DNA from 2 places in the Streptomyces sp. NPDC044704 genome. Region 2 is predicted to be linked to the other one. Evidence: riboswitches for the same ligand, from Rfam matches in the RefSeq annotation. Region 2 holds a riboswitch; the other holds the start of a gene.
What was found. A riboswitch is a leader RNA that binds a small molecule or an ion and turns the genes downstream of it on or off. The one in region 2 is predicted to bind glycine.

Region 1: it holds a riboswitch for glycine, as region 2 does, so the genes downstream of both, gcvT (glycine cleavage system aminomethyltransferase GcvT) here and gcvP (aminomethyl-transferring glycine dehydrogenase) in region 2, are expected to answer to the same signal.

The regions. Positions count from the first base shown of each region.
Region 1 covers NZ_JBWKGY010000007.1:151,404-159,483, reverse strand. The annotation lists gene AC07B0_RS19490 (ABC transporter substrate-binding protein) at 1-151, opposite strand, end outside; gene AC07B0_RS19485 (ABC transporter permease) at 192-1,184, opposite strand; gene AC07B0_RS19480 (enhanced serine sensitivity protein SseB C-terminal domain-containing protein) at 1,758-2,498, opposite strand; gene AC07B0_RS19475 (enhanced serine sensitivity protein SseB) at 2,555-3,289, opposite strand; gene AC07B0_RS19470 (AAA family ATPase) at 3,378-4,031, opposite strand; glycine riboswitch at 4,222-4,326, shown strand; gene gcvT (glycine cleavage system aminomethyltransferase GcvT) at 4,515-5,630, shown strand; gene gcvH (glycine cleavage system protein GcvH) at 5,742-6,125, shown strand; gene glyA (serine hydroxymethyltransferase) at 6,143-7,399, shown strand; gene AC07B0_RS19450 (L-serine ammonia-lyase) at 7,966-8,080, shown strand, end outside.
Region 2 covers NZ_JBWKGY010000002.1:5,177-13,256, forward strand. The annotation lists gene AC07B0_RS04345 (DUF881 domain-containing protein) at 1-606, shown strand, start outside; gene AC07B0_RS04350 (FHA domain-containing protein) at 689-1,633, shown strand; gene ftsR (transcriptional regulator FtsR) at 1,677-2,441, shown strand; gene AC07B0_RS04360 (bifunctional nuclease family protein) at 2,505-2,978, shown strand; gene AC07B0_RS04365 (MerR family transcriptional regulator) at 3,184-3,822, shown strand; gene AC07B0_RS04370 (DNA polymerase IV) at 3,856-5,343, shown strand; gene AC07B0_RS04375 (PRC-barrel domain-containing protein) at 5,340-5,735, opposite strand; glycine riboswitch at 5,850-5,948, shown strand; glycine riboswitch at 5,950-6,084, shown strand; gene gcvP (aminomethyl-transferring glycine dehydrogenase) at 6,144-8,080, shown strand, end outside.

The DNA.
Region 1 (8,080 bases), on a different contig from region 2:
GGTTCACGACGCCGGTGGTGGCGGCGTTGAACGCGGCGCCGCCGTCACCGGCCTTGCCCTCGGTCTTGCCGTCGTCGCCACCGCACGCGGCGGTCAGCGACAGGGCGGCGATCACGGCGGTGATCGCGAGTGCCTGCTTTCTGCGGATCACGGTTGTCCAACCTCCATAGGTGGGTGAATCGAGAAGCGGTTCAGCTGCCCTTGGGGTCGAGTGCGTCACGCAGCCCGTCCCCGAAGAGGTTGAACGCCAGGACGGTGATGAAGATCGTGATACCCGGGACCACCATGTACATGGGGTCGTCCTGGTAGATGGGGATGGCGTCGGACAGCATCTTTCCCCAGGAGGCGGTGGGCGGCTTGACGCCGGCACCGAGGAAGCTGAGGGCGGCCTCCGTCAGGATGTTGGTCGGGATGATCAGCGTCGAGTAGACGAGGATCGGCGCCACCAGGTTGGGCAGCAGCTCCTTGACCAGGATGTAGCCGCGGCCGGCTCCCAGGCTGCGGGCGGCCTCGACGTACTCGCGCTCCCGGAGGGAGATCGTCTGGCCCCGGACGATGCGGCCGATGTACGGCCAGCCGAAGAAGCCGATGACGACGATCAGCACGCCCATCCGGACGCCCGAACCCTCGAATCCCAGCAGGGAGTTGGGGACGACCGAGACCAGGGCGATGGTGAACAGCAGCTGGGGGAAGGCCAGCAGCAGGTCCATGAGGCGGCTGATGAGGCCGTCGACCCAGCCGCCGAGGAAGCCCGCCAGCGCGCCGAGGAAGCTGCCGAGGAGGACCGACACGAAGGCCGCCAGGAAGGCGACGACCAGCGAGATGCGGGCGCCGTAGACGATCCGGCTGAACACGTCGCGGCCGTTGGTGGGTTCGACGCCCAGCAGGAACTCGGAGCTCATGCCGCCGAAGGAACCGATCGGCGTGCCCAGGTCCGGGTCGATCATGTCCTCGTGGAACTCGTTGGGCGGGTGGCCCAGCAGGCTCACGATCTGCGGCGCGAAGACCGCCACCAGGATCAGGAGGATCACGACCACGCCGCCGGTCAGCGCGACCTTGTCACGCTTGAGCCGCATCCAGGCGATGCGACCGGGCGAGCGGCCTTCGATGGCCTTGGCAGGGACGTCGGCTACGGACACGGGTGCGGGTGTTTCCGCGCTCGTGTCGTGCAGTGGTGCCGTCATCGTGGTGGGGACCCCTCTCGGCCGACGGGTAGCCGGCCCATGCCCGCCGCTGTGGCGGCGTTGGTGCGGAGTGGCGCTCGGAGTGCGTGGTACACGCAGAACGCGTGCGGAGTGCGGGTGCGGAGCAGCTGAAGTGCGGAAAGTGCGGGAAGTGCCGTGCGAAACAACAAGCGAAGTCCACGTACCGAACCGGGTCCTGGAGGACTGACCGGCTCTTGGGTGGGGAGTCTTCATCGGGCGCTCGACCAGCCGCCAGACCCGCAGATGAATGGATGCGCAACCGTGATCTGACGCGTGGGTTCCCGTTATCCGGACTCCGCTGGCGGCTCAGCGGAGCAAGACCGGCCGTTCGGTACGCAAACGGACATCACGCCCAACTCACAGGACTACCACGCCAATTGGATGCCCATCAGTGATGAAATCCGGACAAGGCGAAGGCCGCCGGGAACCGTGGTTCCCGGCGGCCCGATGTCGCCGGACATGTCCGTCCCAGAGTCCGGGCAGGTGCCCGGTTTCCCTGTAGGTGACCCGGTGAACGCCCCTCGGAGCGTCCCGCCCGGTTCGTCGGCGGTCCTAGTAGACCGCCGCCTGGCCCTCCCGGTCGTAGAACGGGCGGGTCTGCGCGCGCAGCCACATCGCCACCGGGTCGTGCTCGTCGGCCAGCGCGACCGTGCACACGGGCACCCCCTCGGGCACCGCCCCGACCGACTGCCGCATCATCTCCCGTACGGATTCCAGCGCGGGCGCGGAGGCGTCGTAGAGGTCGAGCCCCACCGCCAGGTACGCCGACCCCAGCGAGGGCTGCACCCAGGCGCGGCGCAGCGAGCGCACGGCGGGCGTGCGGTGCGCGTGGCGGGTCAGCAGCCCGTAGAACTGCGGCAGCTCCAGGGAGGGCTCGGAGAGCCGCAGCGGGCCCGCCGGCATCCGGTCCAGGCCGGTGGCGACGCGCCGCAGGTCGGCCCAGGGCACGCCGAGCCCGCCGCCCTGGGCGTGCGGGTTGACCCACAGGCCCCAGCGGTCCGGGTAGAGGGCGCGGGCGATGTCCCGGCCGGTGACCACCTCGTAGCCGCGGTTCCAGCCGCTCGCGGCCAGTTCCTGCGGGGAGGTCACGCAGGGCGCGTAGCCGAGGCCCTCGACCTCCATGCCGCCGTACTGGGCGTCCGGCGAGCCCGGCTGCCCCTGCCACAGCAGCATCCACAGCCGGCCCTCCGCGAGGGCGTGCAGGAATGACTCGTAGCTCTCATAGCGCCCGGGAGTCACCTGGCGCAGCATGTGCTCGACCTGCCCGGCCGCGGCCGTGCCTGACGCACTCACCCGGTACCCCTCTTCGTCCGCCCGTCGTCCACACGTACCAACCAGCTTAAGCGGCGCTACGGGAGGTAGAAGGGGCGTACGCGCTCACGAATCCACTCCGTGACCGGGTCCTCGGCGGCGTCGAGGAGGATCAACTGCACGGGCCAGGGCGCCGGTACGCGGGCCAGGGCCCGTCCGAGGGCCTCCAGCGGGGCGGCCCGGACCTCGGGATCCCATCCCACCAGGCGGACACCGACGTACAGCTCGGGGGCCCCGCCCTCCACGCTGGCCAGGCAGCGGTACGCGGCGGCGACCACCCCGGTGGCGCGGAACTCCTCCGCGGCGGCGGCCAGGAAGTCGACCGGGTCCTCCTGCCAGTCGGGCTCGAAGAGCCGGACGCGCCCGCCGGTGGCCGGGCCGTCGAGCGGGGTCCGTCCCGTGCGGCACAGCTCGGCGACGGCGGCCGGGGGCAGCGGCACCCCGACGGCCCCCTCCGGGTTCACGGCGATGCCGAGCTGCGGGGGCAGGCCGCGGGCGAACTCCACGGCGGGGGCGACGGCGAAGGCCATGCCGGGCCCGGCGCAGAAGCGGAACTGTGCCTCGGAGCTGTAGACGGGGACGTACGCCTCCCCGCCGATCAGCATCGTGGGCAGGTCGAGGCTCCCCTGCTCGGGGCTGCCGCCCTGGGGCAGCGGTACCCAGACCGGGCTGCGCCCGAGGACCTCCAGGATCCGCTCCCCGGCGTCCGTCTGCCCGAGCGCCGCCCCGAGCACCTGCTCCAACTCGTTCGCCGGCCAGCCGCTGCCCTGCATGTGCCCCTGCCCTCCGTATGTCCCGCCGATGTGCTGCCGAGGCTATCGGCAAGGGGCGCGCCGGCCGGAGCCGGCCGGGGAAGCGGAGTCAGCCGTGGAAGGCGATGGAGGTCACGGCGGCGGCCGAGCGGCGGTCCAGCAGGATCGCGGAGGCGCACCCGGCCGGCGGGCGACCGGCCTCCGCCTCCCGCAGCAGCCGGCGGACGGCGCCGCGGTGCCGGGCGAAGGCGTACGCGGACACGCGGCGCCCCCGCGCCGCCTGCCCGGCGAGGGCCTCCTCGGCGGTGGTGTCCAGCAGCAGCAGGTGCAGGGAGCCGCCCCGGCGGCGGGCGACGGCGGCGAGCAGGCCCCGGACCCAGCTCTGGGTCCCGCAGTCGTGGACCACTACGGATTCGCCGGAGCCGAGCTTGCGCCACAGGCCCCAGTAGTGGGCGGCGCGGACGAGCGGCCGGTACGCGGCGTAGGGGAGGGCGGCGGGCATCCGGTGCTCCCAGCGCTCGCGGGCGTCCTGGGAGTCGATGCCACCCCCCGGGGCGGCCCGCTTGATCAGGGTGCTCTTGCCACCGCCGGGCAGCCCGGAGACCACGACGATGTCCCCGGCCGGGAAACCGAGGCGCTGCGGTACGCACACGGCGGGTCCGCGCAGGTCACGGACCGGTCCGGCGCCTTCGACGAGGACGCGCGGGTCCGCCCCGCGGCCCCGCTGGGCCGGTACCCCGTCGACTGTTCCCGTGGTGGTCATGAGTCCGAATCTCCGCACAGTGTCTCCCCCCGAAATCGGGCCGCGAAAGCCCCGTGCCCACTGAGTGTAAAGAGACGGTAATCCGGCGGTCCCGGTTCCGCTCGTACGTTCTTGCGGGCCCCGCCGCCCGCTCCCGGACGTCCCGTGCAATGATGTGCGCCATCTGGACACCAACTGCATACCGGCCGCTTGAATCCGCGCGGGAGAGTCCCGGCAGGGCCGCAAGGCCGTGCGCGGGCGCCGAAGGAGCAAGTACCTCCCTTGAATCTCTCAGGCCCCGTACCGCGTGGATGAGGCAGATCTGAAAAGCGAGCCGCGACGCGACCGTCCCCCGACGGCCGTCGGCGCGTGCTCCACCCAAGGTGCAAGCCGTGGAATTTCCCCCGTACGCGCGGGAACTCCCGGCGAACCTCTCAGGTTCCGATGACAGATGGGGAGGATCGTCCTCGTCATGTCATGCCCTGGGACCCGGGAGCCACACCCATGAGCACTGCCCCCCGCCTGACCGCGCTCGACGCGCTGCACCGTTCGCTCGGTGCGACCATGACCGATTTCGCGGGCTGGGACATGCCGCTGCGGTACGCCAGCGAGCGCGACGAGCACAACGCCGTGCGCACCCGCGCCGGCCTGTTCGACCTGTCCCACATGGGCGAGATCACCCTGACCGGCCCCGAGGCCGTCAAGGTGCTGGACTACGCGCTGGTCGGCAACATCTCCACCGTCGGCGTCGGCCGCGCCCGCTACACGCACATCTGTCAGGAGGACGGCGGGATCCTGGACGACCTGATCGTCTACCGCCTCGGCGAGACCGAGTTCATGGTCGTCGCCAACGCCTCCAACGCCCAGGTCGTGCTGGACGCGATCACCGAGCGCGCCGCCGGCTTCGACGCCGAGGTCCGTGACGACCGCGACGCGTACGCGCTGATCGCCGTCCAGGGCCCGGAGTCCCCCGGCATCCTGAAGTCCCTCACCGACGCCGACCTGGACGGCCTGAAGTACTACGCCGGCCTGCCCGGCACTGTCGCGGGCGTCCCCGCGCTGATCGCGCGTACGGGTTACACCGGCGAGGACGGCTTCGAGCTGTTCGTCTCCCCCGAGCACGCCGTCGCGCTGTGGCAGGCGCTGACCGAGGCGGGCGCGGGCGTCGGCCTGGTCCCGGCCGGACTGTCGTGCCGCGACACGCTGCGCCTGGAGGCGGGCATGCCGCTGTACGGGCACGAGCTGACCACCTCCCTCACCCCGTTCGACGCGGGCCTGGGCCGGGTCGTGAAGTTCGAGAAGGAGGGCGACTTCGTCGGCCGCGCCGCGCTGGAGGCCGCCGCCGAGAAGGCCGCCACGAACCCGCCGCGCAAGCTGGTCGGCCTGATCGCCGAGGGCCGCCGCGTCCCGCGCGCCGGTTTCCCGGTCGTGGCCGACGGCCAGGTCATCGGCGAGGTCACCTCGGGCGCCCCCTCCCCGACGCTGGGCAAGCCGATCGCGATGGCGTACGTAGACGCGGCGCACGCCGCGCCCGGCACCTCCGGCGTGGGCGTCGACATTCGCGGTACGCATGAGCCGTACGAGGTCGTGGCCCTGCCGTTCTACAAGCGGCAGAAGTAGTTCCGCACACGGCCGAGCCGTGCACCAGCCGTACGGGAAGCCGTCCGGCCGCGTCTCAGTACCCGAGACCGCTGTTCGTATCCACTCCCCCGCATCCAGGAGAATCAGGTCATGAGCAACCCCCAGCAGCTGCGTTACACCAAGGAGCACGAGTGGCTGTCGGACGCCGTGGACGGCGTCGCGACGGTCGGCATCACGGAGTTCGCGGCCAACGCGCTCGGTGACGTCGTCTACGCCCAGCTCCCCGCGGTCGGCGATACCGTCACCGAGGGCGAGACCTGTGGCGAGCTGGAGTCGACCAAGTCGGTCAGCGACCTGTACTCCCCCGTCTCCGGCGAGGTCGTCGAGGCCAACCAGGACGTCGTGGACGACCCGGCCCTCGTGAACTCGGCGCCGTTCGAGGGTGGCTGGCTGTTCAAGGTGCGCCTCTCGGCCGAGCCCAGCGAGGTGCTCTCGGCCGAGGAGTACGCCGCGCTCACCCACTCCGACAACTGACACCCCAGGGGATCTCGATGTCTGTACTGAACACCCCCCTCCACGAGCTCGACCCGGACGTCGCCGCCGCCGTCGACGCCGAGCTCGTGCGCCAGCAGTCGACCCTGGAAATGATCGCGTCGGAGAACTTCGCTCCCGTCGCCGTCATGGAGGCCCAGGGCTCGGTCCTGACCAACAAGTACGCCGAGGGCTACCCGGGCCGCCGCTACTACGGCGGCTGCGAGCACGTCGACGTCGTCGAGCAGATCGCGATCGACCGGATCAAGGCGCTGTTCGGCGCCGAGGCCGCGAACGTCCAGCCGCACTCCGGCGCGCAGGCGAACGCCGCCGCGATGTTCGCGCTGCTGAAGCCGGGCGACACGATCATGGGCCTGAACCTGGCCCACGGCGGTCACCTGACCCACGGCATGAAGATCAACTTCTCCGGCAAGCTCTACAACGTGGTCCCGTACCACGTCGACGAGACCGGCGAGGTGGACATGGCAGAGGTCGAGCGCCTCGCCAAGGAGTCCAAGCCGCAGCTGATCGTCGCCGGCTGGTCCGCGTACCCGCGCCAGCTGGACTTCGCCGCCTTCCGCCGCATCGCGGACGAGGTCGGCGCGTACCTGATGGTCGACATGGCGCACTTCGCCGGTCTGGTCGCCGCCGGTCTGCACCCGAACCCGGTGCCGCACGCCCACGTCGTCACCACCACCACGCACAAGACCCTCGGCGGTCCGCGCGGCGGTGTCATCCTGTCGACGCAGGAGCTGGCCAAGAAGATCAACTCCGCGGTCTTCCCGGGCCAGCAGGGCGGTCCGCTGGAGCACGTGATCGCGGCCAAGGCCGTCTCCTTCAAGGTCGCGGCCTCGCCCGAGTTCAAGGAGCGCCAGGAGCGCACCCTGGAGGGTGCGAAGATCCTCGCCGCCCGCCTGGTCCAGGACGACGTCAAGGCCGTGGGCGTGGACGTCCTCACCGGCGGCACCGACGTGCACCTGGTCCTGGTGGACCTGCGCAACTCGGAGCTCGACGGCCAGCAGGCCGAGGACCGCCTCCACGAGGTCGGCATCACGGTCAACCGGAACGCCATCCCGAACGACCCGCGGCCGCCGATGGTGACCTCGGGCCTGCGGATCGGCACGCCGGCGCTGGCCACCCGCGGTTTCGACGCCGAGGCCTTCACCGAGGTCGCCGAGATCATCGCGCAGGCCCTGAAGCCGGCCTACGACGCCGAGGACCTGAAGGCGCGCGTCTCGGCGCTCGCCGCGAAGTTCCCGCTGTACCCGACGCTGTAGCGAGCGGGCAGGGCCCGGCCGTGTTCTCCACAGGGCCGGGCCCTTTTCATGACCACTGTCCCCGGCGGATGCCGGACTCGGTCCCTTCGCGTGTTCCGCCGCGCCAAGCCCGGCCCGCCCCGCCCCTTCCGGCCGCCCGCCGCGAGGGTCCTCTGCCCCCTGACCTGTCCTGGCTCGGCTCCGCCGGCTTCGGCGGCCGCGGCACCGTCCCGGGCGGGCGGACATCGCCCTGGTGGCCGCCATGGCCCTCGTCACGTACTCCTGGGCCGTGCGGGCCGGCGCCAGGGCCCACCGGGCGGGCCTGCCGGGGCCCGGACCCCGTGCTGGACCCGGTACCGGCCGACGCCGCCGGCCGGTGCCGGAAACCGGAGCGCGAGCTGACTCACGCCTGACCGCCACGTCCGGCAGCAGAACCGTTCATCTCCACGCGTTACGCTCGTCTGCCGGACGAAAACAGCAGATCCGCCCCTTTGATCACCACCCCTCTTGATCACCACCCCTTCCGATCAAAGACCGCTCCACCTCCTGCCCCCTCCCACCCCACGAGCAGACAAGGGAGTCCGCCAGTGGCCATCTCCGTCTTCGACCTCTTCTCCATCGGCATCGGCCCGTCCTCCTCCCACACGGTCGGCCCGATGCGCGCGGCGCGCATGTTCGTCACGCGGCTGAAGAAGGACGGCG
Region 2 (8,080 bases):
TCGAACAGCGACTCCAGCGCCCCGCTGCGCGGTGCCCGTCAGGAGGACCTCGTACGGATCCTCGACGAGCTCGACGGGCGGACCACGCGGCTGGAGGACGAGAAGCAGAAGCTCGACGACCAGCGCAAGGAGCTGGAAAGCAGCTCCAACCAGGCCGAAGAGGCGCGCAGGCAGACCGTGGAGAAGGAACGCCAACTGGGCATCCTCGCCGGTACGGTGGCAGCGCAGGGACCCGGCATCACCCTGCGGATCACCGATCCGCAGGGGCAGGTGCAGTCCGACCAGCTCCTGGACACGCTGCAGGAGCTGCGGGCGGCCGGGGCCGAGGCGATCCAGATCAACGGTGTGCGCGTGGTGGCGAGCTCGTACTTCTCGGACGAGGGCGGCGGCGTCGCGATCGACGGTAAGAAGATCACACAGCCCTACGAGTTCAAGGTGATCGGAAGGCCGCAGGATCTGGAGCCGGCGCTCAACATCCCCGGTGGGGTGGTGCAGACGCTGGAGAAGGAGCAGGCGACGGTCGCCGTCACACGGTCGGCGAAGATCGTTGTGGATGCCTTGCGGGCTGCGAAGCAGCCTGACTACGCTCGGTCGTCATCGCCGTGATGTCGGGCGGAACGTGGACCGGCTCACGCGGGCGGATGCCTGCGGGGGGTCGACGCACCGAAGTCGCGGTGCGTGGTGGAAACTGTCTGGTGGTTACGGACGTTGTGAGAATGTCCGGGTCGGCAGGTGTGTGCATGCAGAGTTCGTCCTGCCCCACGGGCGGGTCTGTTTCGGTCAAGGGGAATCGCCCGTGAAGTTGTTTGAGAAGTTGTTCGGCAAGAAGAACCGCGAGGAAGGCGGTGCCGCACGGCACCGCGCTGGGCACGGCGAGGTGGAAGGGCAGGGCGACCGGCCGCTCTTCCGTGACGAGGTGGCCGGCCAGGGTGACAATTCGGGCGCGCAGGGCGCGTCGAGTGTTGACCCTGCCGGTTCCGGACGCATAGGTTTCGGTGAACCATCAACCTCAAGTGCGGGTGGAGGGTTTGCGCCCGACCCGTATGCCACCAATGCCTCCGCGGGGCAGCCGCGGCGCGAGGAGCCGTCCATGTCGGCCGAGCAGGTTTGCAGCAGGTGTGGGCACCGCAGCGATGCGGCCAGCCGCTTCTGCTCGAACTGCGGGGCGCCGCTGCGGGCGGGCCTGACGCCGGAGCGTGCCTCGGAGACCACGTCCACGATCTCGATCTCGGGCCTCGAGGCCTACGAGGCCGAGGTGTCGGGACAGCCGCACGCGTCGTCCTCGCTGTCCCCCGAGGCCCAGGCCGCGGTGGAAGCGCTGCCGCCGGGTTCCGCCCTGCTGATCGTCCGGCGCGGCCCCAACTCGGGCAGCCGCTTCCTCCTCGACGGCGAGCTGACCACGGCGGGCCGGCACCCGCAGAGCGACATCTTCCTGGACGACGTCACCGTCTCCCGGCGCCATGTCGAGTTCCGCAGGGGCCAGGAAGGCGGCTTCACCGTCTCCGACGTGGGCAGCCTCAACGGCACGTACGTGAACCGCGAGCCGATCGACTCGGTCGCCCTGCACAACGGCGACGAGGTGCAGATCGGCAAGTACCGGCTGGTCTTCTACGCGAGCCTGCGGGGCATCTGACCCTCCCCCGGACCCGGTCCGGGGGGACCCCAGGGAAGGTTCCATGCTGCGTACCCCCACCGGCGGTGCCCCGAAGAACGGCACCGCCGGCCAGGCCGGGCGGCTGGTGAGCATCGGCACGGTGCTGACCATGCTGCGCGACGAGTTCCCCGAAGTCACGATCTCGAAGATCCGTTTCCTGGAGGCGGAGGGGCTCGTGGAGCCCGTGCGCACACCTTCCGGATACCGCAAGTTCAGCACGGCGGACGTGGAACGGCTCGGGCGCGTCCTGCGCCTCCAGCGCGACCACTACCTGCCGCTGAAGGTCATCCGGGAGCAGCTCGACGCCCTCGACCGGGGTGAGCAGATCCGCATCCCCGGACCCACCGCCCACGGGGAGTCCGTCGATCCCGCGAGCCCGTCCGCCGTGTACGGCGAGGTGGGCCGGGAGCGGCCGACCGTGCCCCGGGTCGGGCGGGCCGAGCTGATCGCCGCCGCGGAGGCGGACGAGGTCCAGCTCGTGGAATGGGAGTCGTACGGGCTCATCTCCGAGGCGCCGGGCGGCGGGTTCGACGCGGAGACCGTCACCGTGGCCCGCCTGATCGCAGATCTCGGACGGTTCGGGCTGGAGCCGCGCCACCTGCGGGCCATGAAGGCCGCCGCGGACCGCGAGGCCGGTCTGGTGGAGCAGGTCGTCTCGCCGCTGCGCAGGCACCGCAACCCGCAGACCAGGGCGCACGCGGAGGCCACGCTGAAGGAGCTCGCGGGACTCTCCGTACGGCTGCACGAGGCCCTCGTGCAGACCGCTCTCGGCGTCCGGTTGCGCTGACGGCGCTGGTCGGCGTGCGGCCCCGACTACCCAAACCGGCCGGGCAGGTCCTAGGGTTGCTGTGTGAACGAGCTCGACGTTGTGGGTGTCCGGGTGGAAATGCCCTCCAACCAGCCGATCGTGCTCCTGCGTGAAGTGGGAGGCGACCGGTACCTCCCCATCTGGATCGGTCCTGGGGAGGCGACCGCCATTGCCTTCGCACAGCAGGGGATGGCCCCTGCCCGGCCGCTGACGCACGACCTGTTCAAGGACGTGCTGGAGGCGGTCGGTGAGGAGCTCACCGAGGTCCGGATCACGGATCTGCGGGAGGGCGTCTTCTACGCGGAGCTGGTCTTCGCCAGCGGGGTCGAGGTGAGCGCGAGGCCTTCCGATGCCATAGCGCTGGCCCTGCGGACGGGGACGCCGATCTACGGCAGTGACGGTGTGCTCGACGACGCCGGAATCGCCATTCCCGACGAGCAGGAGGACGAGGTGGAGAAGTTCCGCGAGTTCCTCGACCAGATTTCGCCGGAGGACTTCGGTACCGGCCCCCAGTGAGGAGCGGAGCGGGGAGCGCGGCGAAACGCGGGCCGCGTCGTCCACCGGGAACCTTCAGCCCATTCGAGTAGCCTTTCCCCGCAATGGGGTACGGGAAACCACTCTCAGGGTGATTATCACTCGGCGTGCCGAGTGTGGCGATCGTTGACGCACCCCTGGTCACTGCCTACCTTCAAGGTGGGCAGGTCAAGGACGGAGGGTCGGCGTGAGGATCACGGGCGACGGTACGACCGGGGGCACCCCCGCACGGAGTGATGGTGGGTCGTACCCGCTGCACGGCGGCGCGGCCGGGCCCGCGCACCGTCAGCCGGCGTCCACGCCGGTCGGACCGGTGGGCGACGACCCGGCGCCCGAGCAGGTCGGCTACCGGGGCCCCACGGCGTGCGCCGCGGCCGGCATCACGTACCGGCAGCTCGACTACTGGGCGCGGACCGGGCTGGTGGAGCCGAGCGTCCGGCCCGCGTACGGGTCCGGCACGCAGCGGCTGTACAGCTTCCGCGACGTGGTGGTCCTCAAGATCGTCAAGCGCTTCCTGGACACCGGGGTGGCGCTGCAGAACATCCGCGCCGCCGTGCAGCACCTCCGTGACCGGGGTTTTCGCGACCTAGAACGCATGACGCTGATGAGCGACGGCGCGACCGTGTACGAGTGCACCTCGCCGGACCAGGTGGTGAGCCTGCTCCAGGGCGGGCAGGGCGTCTTCGGCATCGCGGTCGGCGTCGTCTGGCGCGATGTGGAGAACGCCCTGTCGCAGCTGCACGGGGAGCGCATCGACACGGGCGAGACCCTCCTCGGCCACAATCCGGCCGATGAGCTCGCCGCACGGCGGAACCGGGCCGTCTGACCGATGTCAGTGCCGTAGGGCAGCATCGGGGCTGTGAGAGCCGCGCCGACCATCCTGCACCTGGACATGGATGCCTTCTACGCCTCGGTGGAACAGGCGTCGAAGCCCAGCCTGCGCGGGAAGGCCGTGATCGTCGGCGGGCTCGGACCGCGCGGGGTGGTCGCCACCGCCTCCTACGAAGCCCGCCGCTTCGGGGTGCACTCGGCGATGCCGATGGCCCAGGCCCGGCGGCTGTGCCCGAACGGGGCCTGTCTGATCCCCCGCTTCAGCCTCTACCGCGAGGTCAGCGAGCTGGTCATGGGCCTGCTGCGGGAGCTGTCACCGCTGGTCGAGCCCCTCAGCCTGGACGAGGCCTTCGTCGACCTGGAGGCGGGCGGCTCCGCCTTCGACGCGGCCGGTGCCAGGGCGGCCGGGGAGCGTCTGCGGGCCGACATCACGGCTGCCACGGGGCTCAGCGGCTCGGTGGGGCTGGCCGGGTCGAAGATGCTCGCCAAGGTGGCCTCCGAGGAGGCCAAGCCGGACGGGCTGCTGCTCATCGAGCCGGGCACCGAACGGGAACTGCTCGCGCCGATGTCGGTGCGGACCCTGCCCGGGGTCGGGCCGGCCACCGGGGAACACCTGCGCCGGGCCGGGATCACCACCGTGGGGGAACTCGCCGAAGCCGGTGAGGACGAGCTGGTCCGGATGGTCGGCAAGGCGCACGGGGCGGGGCTCTACCGGATGGCGCTGGGCCTCGACGACCGGCCCGTGGTCGCCGAGCGCGACGCGAAGTCCGTGTCCGTCGAGGACACCTTCGACGTGGACCTGCACGACCGGGTACGGATCCGCTTCGAGGTGCAGCGGCTCGCCGACCGGTGCGTGGGGCGGCTGCGCGCCTCCGGACACTCGGGCCGGACCATCGTCCTGAAGGTCCGGCGCTACGACTTCTCGACGCTGACCCGCTCCGAGACCCTGCGGGGCCCCACCGACGATCCGGGGGTGGTGCGGGAGGCCGCCGCGCGGCTGCTGGAGGGCGTGGACACCACGGGCGGGGTGCGGCTGCTCGGCGTCGGCGTGACGGGCCTCGCGGACTACACGCAGGAGGACCTCTTCGCCCAGGTACTGGCCGCCGAGGCGGAGGCGGAGGGGGTCGCGGCGGCGGTCGGCGACGCGAGCGGGGCCGTTGCGCCGGACGGGGCGGAGGGGGCGGACGCACCGTCGCGGGCTGCGGATGCCGGTGCCGATGCCGTGGAGGCGGCGGGAGAGGCCGTGGAGGCGCCCGGGGCGCCCAGGGAGCCCGGGGCGGACGGGCCGGCCGTCGCGCGGCACTGGGCGGCCGGGAGCGACGTACGGCACGCGGTGTACGGGCCCGGCTGGGTCCAGGGCAGCGGGGTGGGCCGGGTGACCGTACGGTTCGAGCGGCCCGGATCCCCGCCCGGCCGGGTCCGCACCTTCCGGGTGGACGACCCCGAGCTGGAGCCGTCCGATCCGCTGCCCCTGGTGGGAACGTCCGATTCCCAGTGCCGCGGCCGGAAGGACTAGCTGCGTCCGGTCAGGCGGCCCGCGGCGCGGCGGCGCTTCTTGGCGGGCGGGGGCGGGGCGTGGCGGAACTCCGACGGGAGGGCCACGTCCAGGCCGTAGTGGTGGTACAGCTGGAGCTCCTGCTCGGGGGAGAGGTGACGGCCGACCCCGAAGTCGGGGGCGTCCTTGATGAGGGAGCGCTCGAACGGCACGCGCAGGGCGTCGTCCACCACCTCGCTGGGCTCCAGGGGGACGAACGCGTCCCGGCCGAAGAGCCCGGTCCGCACGGCCGCCCATTCCGGAACGCCCGTGGCGTCGTCGAGGTAGACCTCGTCCACGGTTCCGATCTTGGCGCCGTTGCGGTCGAATGCCTTGCGGCCGATCAGGCTGCGCGGATCGATGTCGGTCTGCACGGTCCCTCCACTTGGTCGCAACTCCATCCGTAATCACTACAAAAGTGCATATCCGGGGAGGGGGCCACTCGAGGGAGGGTCCAGATCCTCGCTGGTAGGCTGGGTGACGGCTGTTGACCCTGTGCGGGAGAGTCCTCCGAGTGAGCTCGACGGAGGCGCCGAAGGAGCAAATCCTCCCCGGAATCTCTCAGGCATACGTACCGCACGTGAAGAGGCCACTCTGGAAAGCAGGGGCGGTGCCGGGACGCAGTGCCGGCTCCTCCCCTCACCGACGGTGAAAGCCGGACCCCACGGGCGACCCCTGTGAGGCCCGGTGAAGCTCTCAGGTTGAGATGACAGAGGGGGAGGCCGTCCGGGTGCCCGCGCCGTGGTGCCCCTCGCAGGTCATACGACCAGGAGGCCTCCGTAATGACCGCCAACCGCATTCCGCTCTCTCAGCTCGAGCGAGGCATCCCCTTCGAGCAGCGCCACATCGGCCCGGATGCCGAGGCGCAGGCGAAGATGCTCGCCCACGTGGGCTACGGCTCCCTGGACGAGCTCACCGCCGCCGCGGTACCGGATGTGATCAAGACCGCCGAGGCGCTGAACCTGCCCGAGGCGCGGACCGAGGCCGAGGTGCTGGCCGAGCTGCGTTCGCTCGCCGACCGCAACCAGGTCCTGACCTCGATGATCGGCCTCGGCTACTACGGGACCTTCACCCCGCCGGTGATCCTGCGCAACGTCATGGAGAACCCGGCCTGGTACACGGCGTACACGCCCTACCAGCCCGAGATCTCGCAGGGCCGCCTGGAGGCGCTGCTCAACTTCCAGACCGTCGTCGCCGACCTGACCGGTCTGCCGACCTCCGGCGCCTCCCTCCTCGACGAGGGCACGGCCGCCGCCGAGGCCATGACGCTGGCCCGCCGGGTCGGCAAGGCCAAGGGCAACGTCTTCCTCGTGGACGCCGACGCGCTGCCGCAGACGATCGCCGTGATCGAGACCCGCGCCGAGCCGATCGGCATCGAGGTCGTCGTCGCCGACCTGTCCGCCGGCATCCCGGCCGAGATCGCCGAGCGCGGGATCTACGGCGTGCTCGTCCAGTACCCGGGCGCCTCCGGTGCCGTACGGGACATCAAGCCGGTCATCGACCAGGCGCACGGGCTCGGCGCGATCGTCGCGGTCTCGGCCGACCTGCTCGCCCTGACCCTGCTGACCTCGCCGGGCGAGCTGGGCGCGGACATCGCGGTCGGCACCACCCAGCGCTTCGGCGTTCCGATGGGCTTCGGCGGCCCGCACGCCGGTTACATGGCCGTCCAGGCCAAGCACGCCCGCTCCCTGCCCGGCCGCCTCGTCGGAGTCTCCCTGGACGCGGACGGCAACAAGGCCTACCGCCTCGCGCTGCAGACCCGCGAGCAGCACATCCGCCGCGAGAAGGCCACCAGCAACATCTGTACGGCGCAGGTGCTGCTCGCCGTCATGGCCGGCATGTACGCCGTCTACCACGGCCCCGACGGCCTGCGGACGATCGCCCGCCGCACCCACCGCTACGCCACCCTGATCGCCGCGGGCCTGACGGCGGGCGGGGTCGAGATCGTGCACGGCTCGTACTTCGACACGGTCACCGCCCGGGTTCCCGGCAAGGCCGCCGAGGTCGTCGCCGCCGCCCGCGAGGGCGGGGTCAACCTGTTCCAGGTCGACGCCGACCACGTCTCCCTCTCCTGCGACGAGACCACCCTGCGCGCCGACGTCGACGCCGTCTGGGCCGCCTTCGGCGTCTCGGCCGACCTGGAGGCCCTCGACGCGACCACGGCCGACACCCTCCCCGAGGGCCTGCTGCGCTCGGACGAGGTCCTGACGCACCCGGTCTTCCACCAGCACCGCTCCGAGACCGCGATGCTGCGCTACCTGCGCAAGCTCTCGGACAAGGACTACGCGCTGGACCGCGGCATGATCCCGCTGGGCTCCTGCACGATGAAGCTCAACGCCACCACCGAGATGGAACCGGTGACCTGGCCCGAGTTCGGCCAGCTGCACCCGTTCGCCCCGGTCGCGCAGGCGGAGGGGTACCTCACGCTCATCACGGAGCTGGAGGAACGTCTCTGCGAGGTCACCGGCTACGACAAGGTCTCCATCCAGCCGAACGCCGGCTCCCAGGGCGAGCTCGCCGGCCTGCTGGCCGTGCGCGCCTACCACCGCGCCAACGGTGACGAGCAGCGCACCGTCTGCCTCATCCCCTCCTCCGCGCACGGCACCAACGCGGCGAGCGCCGTGATGGCCGGCATGAAGGTCGTCGTCGTCAAGACCGCCGACGACGGCGAGGTGGACGCGGACGACCTGCGCGCCAAGATCGAGCAGTACCGCGACGA